4 regions of the Arthrobacter sp. T572 genome follow, and region 1 is predicted to be linked to each of the others. Evidence: riboswitches for the same ligand, from Rfam matches in the RefSeq annotation. Region 1 holds a riboswitch; each other region holds the start of a gene.
The links. Region 1 has a riboswitch for S-adenosylmethionine ahead of ACUYMZ_RS10345 (LLM class flavin-dependent oxidoreductase). Riboswitches for the same ligand answer to the same signal wherever they lie in the genome.
Positions count from the first base shown of each region.

Region 2: another riboswitch for S-adenosylmethionine. It lies ahead of ACUYMZ_RS18420 (DUF1737 domain-containing protein); the one in region 1 lies ahead of ACUYMZ_RS10345 (LLM class flavin-dependent oxidoreductase).
Region 3: another riboswitch for S-adenosylmethionine. It lies ahead of ACUYMZ_RS13685 (aminotransferase class V-fold PLP-dependent enzyme); the one in region 1 lies ahead of ACUYMZ_RS10345 (LLM class flavin-dependent oxidoreductase).
Region 4: another riboswitch for S-adenosylmethionine. It lies ahead of ACUYMZ_RS06110 (hypothetical protein); the one in region 1 lies ahead of ACUYMZ_RS10345 (LLM class flavin-dependent oxidoreductase).

Region 1 is NZ_JBRAZQ010000002.1:1,975,134-1,978,672, reverse strand. Features, by position in the region: gene ACUYMZ_RS10345 (LLM class flavin-dependent oxidoreductase) at 5-1,096, opposite strand; SAM riboswitch class IV at 1,133-1,242, opposite strand; gene ACUYMZ_RS10340 (PLP-dependent cysteine synthase family protein) at 1,552-2,907, shown strand; gene ACUYMZ_RS10335 (NADH:flavin oxidoreductase/NADH oxidase) at 2,904-3,539, shown strand, end outside.
Region 2 is NZ_JBRAZQ010000002.1:3,716,261-3,719,799, reverse strand. Features, by position in the region: gene ACUYMZ_RS18430 (O-succinylhomoserine sulfhydrylase) at 1-1,094, opposite strand, end outside; gene ACUYMZ_RS18425 (rhodanese-like domain-containing protein) at 1,097-1,507, opposite strand; gene ACUYMZ_RS18420 (DUF1737 domain-containing protein) at 1,504-1,770, opposite strand; SAM riboswitch class IV at 1,784-1,896, opposite strand; gene ACUYMZ_RS18415 (SulP family inorganic anion transporter) at 1,975-3,539, opposite strand, start outside.
Region 3 is NZ_JBRAZQ010000002.1:2,692,437-2,695,975, forward strand. Features, by position in the region: gene rsgA (ribosome small subunit-dependent GTPase A) at 1-497, shown strand, start outside; gene hisN (histidinol-phosphatase) at 552-1,364, shown strand; SAM riboswitch class IV at 1,548-1,661, shown strand; gene ACUYMZ_RS13685 (aminotransferase class V-fold PLP-dependent enzyme) at 1,692-3,086, shown strand; gene ACUYMZ_RS13690 (class I SAM-dependent methyltransferase) at 3,261-3,539, shown strand, end outside.
Region 4 is NZ_JBRAZQ010000002.1:1,046,682-1,050,220, reverse strand. Features, by position in the region: gene ACUYMZ_RS06125 (sodium:solute symporter family protein) at 1-801, shown strand, start outside; gene ACUYMZ_RS06120 (SRPBCC family protein) at 932-1,111, opposite strand; gene ACUYMZ_RS06115 (SRPBCC family protein) at 1,108-1,374, opposite strand; SAM riboswitch class IV at 1,468-1,587, shown strand; gene ACUYMZ_RS06110 (hypothetical protein) at 1,603-1,899, shown strand; gene ACUYMZ_RS06105 (hypothetical protein) at 1,896-2,090, opposite strand; gene ACUYMZ_RS06100 (VIT1/CCC1 transporter family protein) at 2,357-3,538, shown strand.

The sequences.
Region 1 (3,539 bases):
TTGTTCAGGCTGCGGCGTAGCGGTTGGCGGGGCGTGGAAGGCGGAAAATTTCGCGCAGCGTCGTGCCTGGCTTTGGCGGCGTTACGAGCCCGGACTTGTGCAGTTCAGGCAGCACCTTGCGGGCAAGCTCCGGCAGGTCGATGTCCAGCACTGCGGGCTTGAGGCGCACGCCGTCTGCGGCTGCAAAGAGCGCCGTGAGGAGTTCCACGAGCCCATCGGGATCGCCCACGTAGCGCGCCCCGCCCTGCCACTTTTCGTGGGCATCAAGCTCCGCAAGCCGGCTGGCTGCGGTTTGCCCCCGGGCGTCCAGGATCACATCCAGTTCAACGACCGTCCGCTGCGCACCTGCCGCCGCTGCCTCTTGTGCTGCCTGGGCCAGGTCGTCGGCCGTGCCGGCGGAGACCAGGGCCACGTCAGCTTCGACGGCGGGAAGCAGGCTTGCGGGGGCGAACACCACCAGCTGGCCCTGGAGTGGACGCGGAATGATGGACGGGCCCTTCACGGCGAACCGCCCGCCTTCAAAATCGGCATAGTGCAGCTTTCCGCGGTCCAGGTAGCGGCCCGTGGCAACGTCGCGGATGACAGCGTCATCTTCCCAGGAGTCCCAGAGCCTGCGGTTGGCCTGGACAACATCGGCTGCCTCGCTGATCACGTCGTCCCCGGGAAGCGGCGTGCGGCCCACGGACCGGGCTTCCCCGGCAAAGTTGTCCGCGTTGACCAGCCAGCCGGCCCGGCCGTGCGAGGAGTAGTCGAGGCTGGCCAGCTGCGTGGCAAGGTGGAACGGCTCGGTGAAGAGCGTCCCTGCTTCCGGGACCAGCCCCAGGGAGCGGGTGACCGGCGCGGCAAAGGCTGCCCGCTGGATGGCATCGAGGCGCACGGGTATCCCGGTGGTTCCTTTGTCCACCACCCGGCTGTCCTTGAAGGTAGCCAAGTGGAAGCCGGCAATATCGGCGGCCTGGACAGTCTCCCGGATCCGCTGGCCCCCCAACAGTGCCTGCGGATCATGGAGGGCCTTGCGCCACGCAGCCGGGTGGGCCCCATCGCCGTCGAGCTCCAAAGCAACTACACGCGAACGGAAATCAGGATTGGAAGGCATGGTTCTCTCTTTTCAGAGGCCGCGGTGCGGCCGGTTGACATTCGCTTGCCGCTGTTGCGGCCAGGTCTGTTTCCGGAGCACCCCGCCACACAATGCCTGAGGGTTGCCGCAGCGCGAGCCGGTCCTTGGCGCGCTGACTCTTGACCTGGGATTGAATCTAGGAGCGTGTCCAAGGAATGTACAAACCGGCCCGACGCGGGAAGTCAACCCGGGAAACACCGCGTCAAAGGGCTGCCAAGTTCGTCATTTTTGACCGATCCGGGAGTCCTGTGTGACTTCCCGTTGCGTGGGATTGAGCCGGGTTGAGTCCCGTTGAGCGCGGTGACAGAACAGCTTTGGCCCGGCCTTGAGGCTCCGTAGTGTCGTGCCATGCCAAAGCCTCCCGGGACCCTTGTGCAGGTCCACGATCCCAGCATGATGTCCGCCACCCAGAGCTCCATCCGCCCGTTGGTCCCATGACCGTCCACGAATCAGTCCTGGATGCCATTGGCGCCACTCCCCTGCTCCGCCTGAACAAGCTCGGCGGCGGGGTGCGTCCACGCATCTACGCCAAGCTCGAGTTCCAGAACATAGGCGGCAGCGTCAAGGACCGCGCCGCGTTGTCGATGATCCGTGCGGCTGAAGAGGCCGGACTCCTGGAGCCCGGCGGCACGGTCGTTGAGGGTACCAGCGGCAACACAGGTATCGGGTTGAGCCTTGTGGCCGCGCAGCTGGGCTACCGCTCGGTGATCTTCGCACCCGCCGCCACCGCCGCCGAGAAGATCAGTTTGCTCCGTGCCTACGGTTCGGAGGTGCACTTGGTGGCTGATTTCGTGCCACGCTCGGACCCGGCCCACCTCGCCAACCGGGCGGCGGCGTTCGCAGCCTCTACCCCGGGCGCATGGCTCGCACTGCAGTACGACAATCCCGCCAACCCCGCCGCCCATTTTGCGGGGACGGGACCCGAGATCTGGGCCGACACCGAAGGGGCCGTGACCCACTTCGTCGCAAGCGTCGGAACCGGCGGGACCATCAGCGGCACGGGGCGGTACTTGAAGCAGGCCAGCGAGGGGGCGGTCCAGGTCATCGCCGCCGACCCGGAGCACTCCCGCTACGGCGGAGGCAACGGATCCCTCAAATACACCGAAGGTGCCGGGCATCCCCTGCACCCGGACTCCGTTGAAGACCTCTGGCCCGAGGCCTTCGACACCGCCTTGGTGGACAAATACTTCAGCATCAGCGACCGGGACGCCATCTTCACTGCCCGCCGCGCTGCCCGCGAGGAAGGCTTGTTGATCGGCGCCACCGGCGGCACAGCCCTGGCTGCAGCACTGCAACTCGCCGAAACCCTGGACGGACACCACACGATCGTGGTGGTGGTGCCGGACTCCGGCCGGAACTACCTCTCCACCTATTTCGACGACGCCTGGCTCACCTCGCTCGGTTTCCTGGAACCCACGACGCCGGAAGGAACCGTTCGCTCGCTGCTCGCCACCGCGCCTGCCGGAGTCCAGCTCCTGGCGAGTACCCTGACAGCGGCGGAGGCCGCCGTCGTACTTCATGCCCGCCAGGTGGCTCCCGCCGAACCGGCATTCCTGGTTCTGGACCGCGGCGACACCTTCGGAACCGTCCACCCGCGCGAGGTAGCGGCGGTGGTGACGCTGGAGTCGTTGAGTGCTGTGGACGATGCTTCCCCGGCCGTTACCGCGGGACTCGGGTACCGCACACTGGCAGCGGGTCTGCCCGCCCGGGAAGCGGCAGGTTCCGGGGTCGTTGCAGTGCTGGTCGATGGCCGGATATCCGCTGCGTTTCGCGGGCAGGCACGCGCGTGAACGCGCCTCCTGTAGCCAAGCGAACCACCGTCAGCCTCTTTCAGCCCATCACCCTGGGACGGCGGACGTTCGCCAACCGGCTGTGGCTTTCCCCGATGTGCCAGTACTCCGCTGCGGACGGCGTTCCGGGACGCTGGCACCTGGTCCATCTCGGGGCACGGGCGTCGGGCGGCTTCGGCCTGATCTTCGCCGAAGCCACGGCCGTTTCTCCGGAGGCACGGATCTCCCTGGGGGACACAGGGCTGTGGAACGACCAGCAGGAGCAGGCCTGGCAGGACATCGTCGATTTCGTCCACGAACGCGGGGCCAGGATCGGCATCCAGCTTTCCCACGCAGGCCGGAAAGCGTCCCTGCGCTTGCCTTGGGAGGCGGCACCGGGCGCCCTGCCCCTTGAAGACGGCGGTTGGACTCCGCTCTCTGCCTCCCCCTTGGCCTTCCCGGGATCACCCGAACCAACGCAGGCCACTGAAGCGCAACTGCAAAGGATCGTGGACGACTTCGCCTCCAGCGCCGTCCGTGCCCGCGGTGCCGGGTTCGACGTCGTCGAAATCCAGGCCGGGCATGGTTTCCTTCTGCACTCCTTCCTCTCGCCGCTCTCCAATGAACGCACGGACCAGTATGGCGGCCCGCTC
Region 2 (3,539 bases), 1.7 Mb from region 1:
CCCATGGCCCGGTGGGTGGTGGTGGCAGGGTGCGTGATGAGGGACTTGGCGTCGCCCAGGTTGTTGGAAATGTCGATGACCCGCAGGCCGTCCAGCAACGCAAAGGCGGCTTCCTTGGCGCTCCGCCCGGAGGACGGTGACAGTTCGAACGTCAGTACGGTGCCGCCGGCTTTCATCTGCTTGGTGGCGAGCTCATACTGCGGGTGGGACTTAAGCAACGGGTACTTGACCCAGTTGATGGCCGGCTGCTGCTCGAGCCATTCGGCGATTTTCAAAGCCGATGCGGAGCTGTGGTTCACGCGCAGCCCGATGGTTTCAAGGCCCTTGGTGAGGACCCAGGCGTTGAAGGCGGACAGCGACGGTCCGGTATGCCGCATGAGCTGCTTGACGGGGCCGTCAATGAACTCCTTGGTGCCCAGGATCGCTCCACCCATCACGCGGCCTTGGCCATCGATGTGCTTGGTGCCCGAGTAGACGATCACATCGGCGCCCAGCTCACCGCAGCGTTGCAGCAGGGGAGTGGCAAAGACATTGTCGACGACCACAGTCGCCCCGGCGGCATGTGCCAGTTCGCTGACGGCAGCGATGTCCACGATTTCCTGCATCGGGTTGGACGGTGACTCGAAGAAGACGGCCGTGGTCGGCTCGGAGAGCGCCGCGCGCCACTGGTCCAGGTCCGGGCCGTCGACGAACACTGTTTCCACGCCCCAACGCGGCAGGATTTCGTTCAGGATCACAAAGCAGGAACCGAAGAGTGAACGGGCGGCAACCACGCGGTCGCCGGCTGCCAGCAGTGCGCCCAGTGCGGTGAAGACTGCAGACATGCCGGACGCCGTGGCAAAGCAGGCCTCGGTTCCTTCAAGGAGCCGCAGCCGTTCCTGGAACGTGGCCACGGACGGGTTGCCGTAGCGCGAGTAGACAAAGCGTTCGTCTTCGCCGGTGAACGCCCGTTCTGCTGCTGCAGCGGATTCGTAGACGAAGCCGGAATTGAGGAACACCGGCTCGGCGGTTTCCTGGAAGTTGGTACGGTCGAGTCCACCGCGGACGGCCTGGGTGTCAGCGCTCCAGCCGGCGGCGTCAGGATTGAAAGTCACTTTTAGTCGGTCCCCAGGTTGGTGGGCAGGCCACGGTTCTTCCAGCCGTTGACGGTGCGTTCCCCGTAACGGTCAGGTTCGCCCTCGAAGCCTTCCAGGACGTTGTAGGACGTGAATCCGGCCTGCGTTGCGGCGATGGCGGCGGAGATGGAGCGCTGGCCCGAACGGCAGATGAACAGCAGTTCAACGCCGTCAGCCTCGGGAGCCTGCTGCTTCAGGTCGTCGATGAAGGTCGGATTCGGGATGCCGCCGGCGAGGTTCCACTGGATGAACAGGGGATCATTCTCCGTGGCCTTGGTGTCAGGGATGCCGATGTGGGCCCATTCGCCCTCGGTCCGGACATCAACCAGGATGGCGCCGTCCTTAAGCTTGGCCCACGCATCCTGCGGGGTCAGGTCACCTGCGTAGCTCATGCGTGTCCCTCGAATGCTTCTTCGTCTTCGTCGTTTTCCAGTTGGTCCACGGCGTTCGCGACGGCGGCATCCGCACTTGCGATCGCGGCGGGCAGGACGATGGCTTGCGCCACAATCACGTCCGTGCCGTTGAAGGTTGCGGACGGGCTGCCGTGCAGCACATAGCCTTCGGCGAGGGCGTTGCTGATGCGCTCGCAGAATTCGCGGGTATCCGGGCCCGTGATCAGGCGGTAGGCGAGTTTGTCGTCAGTGGGTTCTGGCATTCGTGGTGCTCCTCAGTCACGCTTGCAGTTCGAAGTGTCGATACGCCGAGTAGTCACCTGAGGCACCCCGCCGCGGGAGAGGGTTGCCGACCAGCAAGTCAGGGCTTAACGCTGGTGCTCATTACTCAAGAAAAACGTAACATCCGTGGACGTTCACCTGCATTTGTTGCGGGCATGGCAGCCGTCATGTTGCGTAACCGGTGCCTACTTGTGGTCCTGTCCGGCCAGTTCACGGACCGCCGCACCAACTGTCGAATAGAAGTGGTCAGGAGTGAAGCGGGCAGCCGTGCCCAGCTGGACCAGCTTGTCCTTGACCGGACCCTTCAGCTCGGCGAACACGAGGTCCACGCCCCGTTGGGCCAACCATTCGTCCAGCGTGACAAGGTCGTCCAGGGCTGTGGTGTCGATCCCGGTGATGGGCTCGGCAGCGAGGATGACGTGCGTGATGTGGTCCTCGGCCTCGTCCAGTTCTTCCCGGACGAAAGTGGCCAGGACCTGCCCGTTCCCGAAGAAGAGGGGTGCATCGAACCGGAGGATCAGGAGCCCGGGGATCCTGTCGCCTTCCGGGTGGCGTGCGAGGTCGTGGTATCCGGGGCGGCCCTCCTGGGCGCCGAGCTCCGTACGGTAGGGATTCCATGCCCGCCGCACAAAATCAAGGAGGGCCAGGGCGATGGCCACGAGGATTCCCTGCAGCACGCCAACCAGGAGCACTCCAAGGAACGCCGCCAGCATGACCACGGATTCGCTGCGGCTCATGCGCAGCAGGCGCCGCACTCCCGCGGGATCGGCCAGGGCGACCGCGGCGGCGATCACCACGGCCGCCAAGGTGGCCGACGGCAGGAATTCGGTGACTCCGGGCGCCAGGAGCATGAAGGCGAGCACCAAGGCCGCTCCCACGGCACCCGTGAGTTGGGACTTTGCCCCGGCATCCACCGCAACAGGTGTCCGGGAACTGCTGCCGCAGATGGGAAAGCCACCCAGGACACCCGTTGCTGCGTTGGCTGCACCCAAGGCAGCCATCTCCCTGTTGCCGGAGATCCTCTTCCCTTCTTTCGCTGCCAGGGACTGGGACAGTACTCCGGTGTCAGCGAACGCCATGAGGGCGATGCCGGCCGCCGCCGGGACCAGGGCAAGGGCGTCGCCCCACGTGATGCCACCAAGCGCTGGAGCCGGCAGGCCCTGGGGGAGCGCCCCTGTTACCTTGACGGTATCGCCCAGGTCCAGGAAAGCCGTGGCCAGGCAGGAAGCGACCACGGCCAGCAGGACTCCGGGAACCTTCCATTTCAGGCGGCGCGGAATCCAGATCAGTGCCAGCGAGCCCAGTCCGAGGGCGACGGCGGCAAGGTTGGTGCCTCCGTCCATGACCTGGGTGTAGGCGCCGGCCAATTTCTCCCAGATCGAGTCGCCTTCTGCCTCAATCCCCAGGAAGGCGGGAACCTGGGACAACCCCACGTACAGGGCAAGCCCGTTGAGGTAGCCCAAACGGATGGGTTTTGAGAGCAGGCCGGTGATGGTCCCCAGGCGGAGGACTGAACCCACGAGCATGATGCCGCCGACGAGCAAGGCCAGCAGGCCCGCAAGTGCCACGGATTTCTCGCTGCTGCCCATGGCCAAAGGCATGATGGCTGCCGCGATCAAGGGTGCCAGGGCAGAATCAGGGCCCAGCACCAGGATCCTGGAAGGACCCACGATTGCGTATACCAGCAGGGGGACGACCGTTGCGTAAAGACCGGTGACAGGCGGGAGTCCTGCCGCCTGCGCGTAAGCCA
Region 3 (3,539 bases), 720 kb from region 1:
CCCGCCTGGACAGCGAAGCCGTGGCAAGTCTGCGCAGCCATTTGGACGGCAAAGTCACGGTCATGCTGGGTCACTCCGGCGTCGGCAAATCCACCATGGTCAACGCCTTGACCGGTGCCGAACGCGCCACAGGCGGCGTCAACGCCGTCACGGGCCGCGGGCGCCACACCTCGTCCTCGGCCCTGGCGCTCAAGCTCGCCGATGCCCCGTCCGGCAGCTGGATTATTGATACTCCCGGCATCCGGTCCTTCGGCCTGGCCCTGGTGGATCCGGACCGCATCCTGCACTCGTTCCCGGACCTGGAGCCCGGCACCGACGCCTGCGACCGCGGTTGCAAGCACGACGCCGGGGCGGTCAACTGCGGCCTCGATGCGTGGGTCAACGAGGGCCACGCGGGTCCCTCCGGTCCGGCCCGGCTGGCATCACTGCGACGACTCCTGGGCGCAGACCCCAGGCTGGAGGCCAAGGAAGCCAAGGAACTGGGAACCGTCAACTAGCCAGCGGGCTTCACGTCCCGCTGCGGGGGAACGTTTCACGATAAGTTTGGTGGCATGACCCAACCCGTTTCCAGCTACAACGACGACCTTCGCCTTGCCCATGTCCTGGCGGATTCCGTGGATGCCCAGACCATGGACCGCTTCAAGGCCCTGGACCTGCAGGTCGAAACCAAGCCAGACCTCACTCCGGTCACAGATGCCGACAAGGCCGCCGAAGAAGCAATCCGCGGCCAGTTGTCCCGTTCCCGGCCGCGGGATGCTGTGCTGGGTGAGGAATTCGGCAGCACGGGTCACGGCTCGCGGCGCTGGATCATCGATCCGATCGACGGCACAAAGAACTTTGTCCGCGGAGTTCCCGTCTGGGCCACACTGATTGCCTTGGTTGACGAGGGGGAGCCAGTGGTGGGGGTCGTCAGCGCTCCCGCCCTGGGCAAACGTTGGTGGGCTGCAAAAGGGATGGGAGCCTACACCGGCCGTTCCCTGGCGTCGGCCACACGGCTCAAGGTTTCCAACGTCTCGCACCTGGCCGATGCCTCCCTGTCCTTCTCGAGCCTGTCGGGTTGGAAGGACCGCGGAAACCTGGAGGAGTTCCTGGGCTTGACGGAAGACGTGTGGCGCACCCGCGCGTACGGGGACTTCTGGTCATACTGCCTTGTTGCCGAGGGCGCGGTGGACATCGCCTGCGAACCGGAGCTCAACCTTTACGACATGGCGGCCCTGGTCCCCATCGTCACCGAGGCCGGTGGCCGGTTCACCTCCCTTGAAGGTGAGGATGGCCCCTTCGGTGGCAACGCCCTGGCGACCAATTCGATCCTCCATTCCGAAGTCCTCAAGCGCTTGAACCCCGAGGTTGACGACCTCCTCTAGCAGCTAATGCCACGGTTGCCACCTGGCAGCCAAGCAGAATTTTCGACGGCGGATGCCACCTTTCGGGGGCATCCGCCGTCTGTTTGTTCGGCAAATCGGCCAAATTTCAACCGGCGTAATAAAGCGCTTAACAATCCGGGCGGCTTTGAAACGGGCGGCGGGCGTGCCCTAACCTCATTTACAGGTCACGAGTGCCAGCGCAAAACCCCGGTTTGCTGGCCGGCAACCCTCCATTCGCGGTGGGGTGCCCCGGGTGACGACCAGGCCGGTCCGGAACGGATACGGCAAGCGCGGATCCCCGGCGGGGTCCCTCTTGAGTGAGGTCACATGAGCACAGCTACGTTCAGTTCCACGATCCAGCCGTCCCCCGGGCAGGAGCTTGCCGCCGGCAGGCCACTGGCCGCCGTCACCGGCGCCGAGCTGCAGGCACCACTGATCCAGGGCGGTCACGTCAGGTACGCCAACCTTGACTACGGAGCATCGGCACCGGCCCTGACCATCGTGTCAGCCTACTTGAACGAGGTCCTCCCCTACTACGCCAGCGTGCACCGGGGCGCCGGTTATGCCTCGCAGATCAGCACCTCGGTGTACGAAAACTCGCGCAACATCGTTCGCGGGTTCGTAGGCGGCCGTCCTGACGATTCCGTGATCTTCACCCGTAACACCACCGACTCGCTGAACCTGCTGGCAGGCTGCCTGCCACAGATCGATGGCAAGCACACCGGTGAAGTCCTGTACCTGGACATCGAACACCATGCCAACCTGCTTCCGTGGCAAGGAGTTCCCCACCGCAGCGTGGTGGCTGATACCACCCTTGCCGGCACCATCGCGAAAATCCGCGGAGAACTCAGCCAGGGTGGCGTCTCCCTGCTGGCTGTCACCGGCGCCTCCAACGTGACCGGCGAAATCCTGCCCATCAAGGAACTCGCAGCCCTGGCCCACGAATACGGTGCCCGGATCGTTGTTGACGCCGCACAGTTGGCACCCCACCGCCCCATCAACATCGCCGCGGCCGACGTCGACTACGTTGTGTTTTCCGGCCACAAGCTCTATGCACCTTTCGGCGCGGGTGTGGTGGTGGGACGCCCGGACTGGCTCGACGCCGGAACCCCGCACCTTGCCGGCGGCGGAGCGGTGCGCGAGGCACGCCTGGACTCCGTCAGCTGGGCAACCGGCCCTGCCCGCCACGAAGGCGGCTCCCCCAACGTGCTTGGTGCAGCAACCCTCGCCCGCGCTGCCCAGGTACTTTCCGGCCTCGATCCGCAGGCATGGCACAACCACGAGGCCGCCATCCGGGCCTACCTGGTGGAAGGCCTGCAGGCCATTGACGGCGTGAGCGTCCACCGGATCTTCAGCGATTCGACCGATACCATCGGTGTGGTCAACTTCTCGGTGGAAGGATTCGACGCCGGACTGGTGGCCGCCTACCTCGCTGCAGAGCACGGTGTGGGCCTCCGCGACGGCCGCTTCTGCGCCCACCCGCTGCTCAAGCGCCTGGGCTTGCCCTCGGGTTCGCTGCGCGCCAGCTTCGGCGTAGGTTCCAGGCTGGAGGACGCCGGGCGCCTGCTGCGCGGCATCGAAGAACTCAAGCGCACCGGCCTGGGCTGGGACTACGTGGTGGATGAAGGCCGCTGGGTACCGGCCAACGACCACCGCACCTACCCGGAATGGGCCCCGAACACCCCGGGTACCGCAGGCGCCGCACCCTGCACCGTGGACTAGCCTGCGCACTGGAACGACTCCCGACCCAACTAAGTAGCAGCAGAGCGCGTTTTGACCCCTCAAAACGCGCTTAACTGCGACCCAGTTGGGTGAGGCGGGCGGCCACTGAATCGCACCGCTCTTGCGGTAAATTCGTAAGGTACCCCGGTCTCAAGCTTCCGAAGGAGTCCTTGCGTGGCCATCAGTCCACATCGTGTATCCGGTGGCGCCAGCGGTCCCAGACTGCATCATGAACGACGGCAGGAACTGGGACAGAGTTTCCAGGACGGCGGCGAACACTACCACCGGGTGCGCCCCGGTTACCCCGCGGACTCGGTTGACTGGCTCCTGCCGGCGGGAACCAGGTTCGCTGCGGACGTTGGTGCCGGTACGGGAAAATTCACGGGGCTGCTCGTCGACCGCGGACTGGAAGTGGCCGCCGTCGACCCTTCCCGGGACATGCTGGAGCAACTG
Region 4 (3,539 bases), 930 kb from region 1:
ATCGGCCAGGACATCTGGCAGCGCGTCTTCACGGCCAAGACGCCCAAGGTAGCCCGCTGGGGCGGCGCAACCGCAGGCGTGTACTGCATCCTCTACGGCCTGGCCGGCGCCCTGATCGGCATGGCTGCAAGCGTTGCCTTGTCCGGTATCGAGATCGAAGCCAAGGACGACGTCTACGCCGAAGTCGCCACCAACCTGCTCCCGATCGGCATCGGCGGCCTGGTCCTCGCCGCAGCCGTCGCAGCCATGATGTCCACCGCCTCCGGCGCACTCATCGCAGCCGCAACCGTGGCCCGCGCCGACGTTCTCCCGTTCGTGGCCGGCTGGTTCGGCAAGACCGTCAACACCGACGACTCCGACAACCCTGAGCACGACGTCAAGGCCAACCGCTACTGGGTCCTGGGACTCGGCATCCTGGCCATCATCATCGCCATCTCCACCAAGGACGTCGTGGCGGCACTGACCATTGCGTACGACATCCTGGTGGGCGGCCTCCTGGTCGCGATCATCGGTGGCCTGGTGTGGAAGCGTGGCACGGGAATTGCCGCCGCTGCGTCCATGGCCGTGGGCTCCGTGGTCACCCTGGGCACCATGATCATCCTTGAGATCAACGCCAAGGCTCCCCTGGACGGCATTTACGCGAACGAGCCCATCTACTATGGCCTGCTCGCCTCTGCGATCGTCTACGTGGCTGTTTCACTGTTCAGCAAGCCCACCGACCCGGCGGTCATGAAGGCCTGGACGGACCGTGTTGCCGGTACCCGCGTGGCCGAGGATGAGCTGAGCTCACCGGCCAAGTAGCTGCAGCTTCTGCAAGCAACGTCCGACGGCGGCGCTTCCCTTTGCGGGGAGCGCCGCCTTGTTGTTTTCCCGGGCCAGGGGACCGAATCCGGCAAACTTCTCGTTGCCCGGGTGCTGTGAGTGGGCAGTGTCAGGCAGCCAGCACCTTGGCGAGGTTCTTGAGGTTGCGGCGGAGGGACAGACCCAGGAACCATTCCACCAGCGGCCCAGGCAGTCTGCCCATCAGGCCCTCCATGGGTGTATTGAGCCGCAGTTGCTCGGTAACGCGGGGCCCGCCGTCAACGGATTCCAGGGTGAACGTCGCCGTCAAATCCCGCTCACCTTCGATCGAGCGGGACACCCCATGCGGCGGGGTGGATCGAATTCCGTATATTCAACCATCCAGTCAAACTGCCGCCCCATGATCCTGGTGGTTCCCCGGCCCCGGGTTCCCAGCCCTGGCGGAGCATCGCCGAGCGGCCCGGACGAAATGACAAAAGCATCATAGGTGGAGAGGTTTTCGAACCGTGCCAGGAAGTCGAAGACCTCCTGCTGGGGCCGGGGAATATCCACGCTTTTCTCTATCGAGGGCATTGGGCCTCCTGGTGCTGACTGATGCTTCCTTGAACAGTGTGTTCCTGCGGACGGGACCGGAACAAGAAGGCCCATGCGGTAGGGTGGTGCCAGCTTCAAGAGAGGTGGCGCCAAGCTCCGACTGGCCACACACCAACCCCATGTTCACGGGTGGTTCGGATGAGGAAGCGGCCCGTTCCGGACCAGAGACAACCGAGCGGGCAAGAGCACTCCCCAGGAGATCCATCCTTGCCGTTCCAAGCCCACCCCCTGAGCGAAACAAACACCCCTGCCCTCCCCCGACGTCCCGGCGTGCCGGTGGTTCCCGGCGTGGACGTTGTCAGGGGAACCGTGACGCTGTTCCTGGACGGCCGCTTGCAGCGGTTCCTCTGCGCGGACGCTCACAGGATGGAACGCGCCCTGGGCCAAGCGGTCCGTCCCACGCGATGGTGCAGCGCGATGCGGACGCTGACGGTGACCGTTGCCGCCGTCGGACAACCTCGGGGGCGCGAGCGGCACTTCCTGCTGAGCGACATGCAGGACTAGAGTTCGTCGTCGTCGTCCTCGCGGAAGTCGTCCGCGTCGTCGATCGGGACCACCCGCTCGTCGTCGTCGGGAGCGTCCACTTCCTCAACCCACGGTTCGTCCACTTCCTGGTCCTCGCCGTAATCGTAGGCAGGATCCGACTCGATGGTTGCCCGTTCGGGGTGGCTTGCGTGCGGTTCGGTGCTGTTCATGCTCCAACCTCCGTGTGGTGGGCCGGCAAGCAGCCCTTCGGCCGAATGCGGGGAGTCCCCCGCCCCTGTCCTTCCATCTGAGCACCGGCCCCGGCGAACGGTCAAGACACCCGACCGGCACGTCGGAACGCAGGTTGAGCGGGGCTCCGAATTAAGGTCCGCCGAACATTCCGGTTGAGGAATACCGGCCAAAAAACCGCGGAAATAAGCGGTACAGTGGGCGGTGCAATGGGGCCGAAACCACCCCACCCAGCACAGGAGATAACGTGCAGAAGCACCATGAATCCCATGATCCGTTGAGCCCCGCTCCGGGTCCCGCCCCTGAAACGGCCCCGGCAGCGGAATCAGCTCCGGCAGCGGAAACGCCGCCACCGCCGTCCGCCTCCGACATCAAGCGCTGGCGCCAGTACCTGGCCGACGAACGGGCCGAAGCCGCGGTGTACCGGGAACTCGCGCAGCGGCGTGAGGGCGAAGAACGCCAGATCCTGCTGGCCCTGTCCGAAGCCGAGGGCCGCCACGAGGCCCACTGGCTCAAACTCCTCGGCGAACACGCCGGAATGCCCAAGGCAGCATCCGGCCGGAGCCGCTTCCTGGGCTTCCTCGCCCGCAACTTCGGATCGGTCTTTGTCCTTGCGCTCGCGCAGCGGGCCGAAGGCAGGTCGCCGTACGGTGCCGAGCCGGCCGCCACGCCCGCCATGGTGGCCGACGAGCAGATCCACGAGGAAGTTGTCCGCGGCCTGGCAACCCGGGGGCGGAACAGGTTGTCGGGCACCTTCCGGGCAGCCGTGTTCGGTGCCAACGACGGCCTGGTGAGCAACCTTTCGCTGGTCATGGGCATGGCGGCCACCGGCGTTCCCAGTTCCGTGGTGCTGATGAGCGGCGTGGCCGGCCTTCTCGCCGGAGCGCTGTCCATGGGTGCCGGCGAGTACGTATCCGTCCGGTCCCAGCGGGAGCTGCTCAGCGCCACCCTCCCCACCCAGGCGACGCTGACCGCGGCACCGTCACTGGACATCGAGCACAACGAACTCGTGCTGGTCTACCTGGCCCGCGGCATGACGCGTGAGGCAGCCGAACACCGCGCCGCCGAACGCCTGGGCCTGTTCAGCTGCGACTGCGACCCCAGCCTGTCCCTGCAGCCGGAAAAGCCGCCCACCGACGACCACGAAACCGTAGGGTCTGCTTGGGGAGCGGCACTGTCCAGCTTCTGTTTCTTCGCCTCCGGAGCCATCGTCCCCATCATCCCCTTCATCTTCGGCATGACGGGCGTGGCCGCGCTGGCAGTAGCCGGTGCGCTGGTGGGCATCGCACTGTTGGCGACGGGCGCCGTCGTGGGCTTGCTGTCCGGAACATCGCCGCTCAGCCGGGGTCTGCGGCAGCTGGCCATCGGCCTGGGGGCAGCGGCCGCCACCTACGGGTTGGGGCTGGCTTTCGGCGCCGCGATCGTTTAGG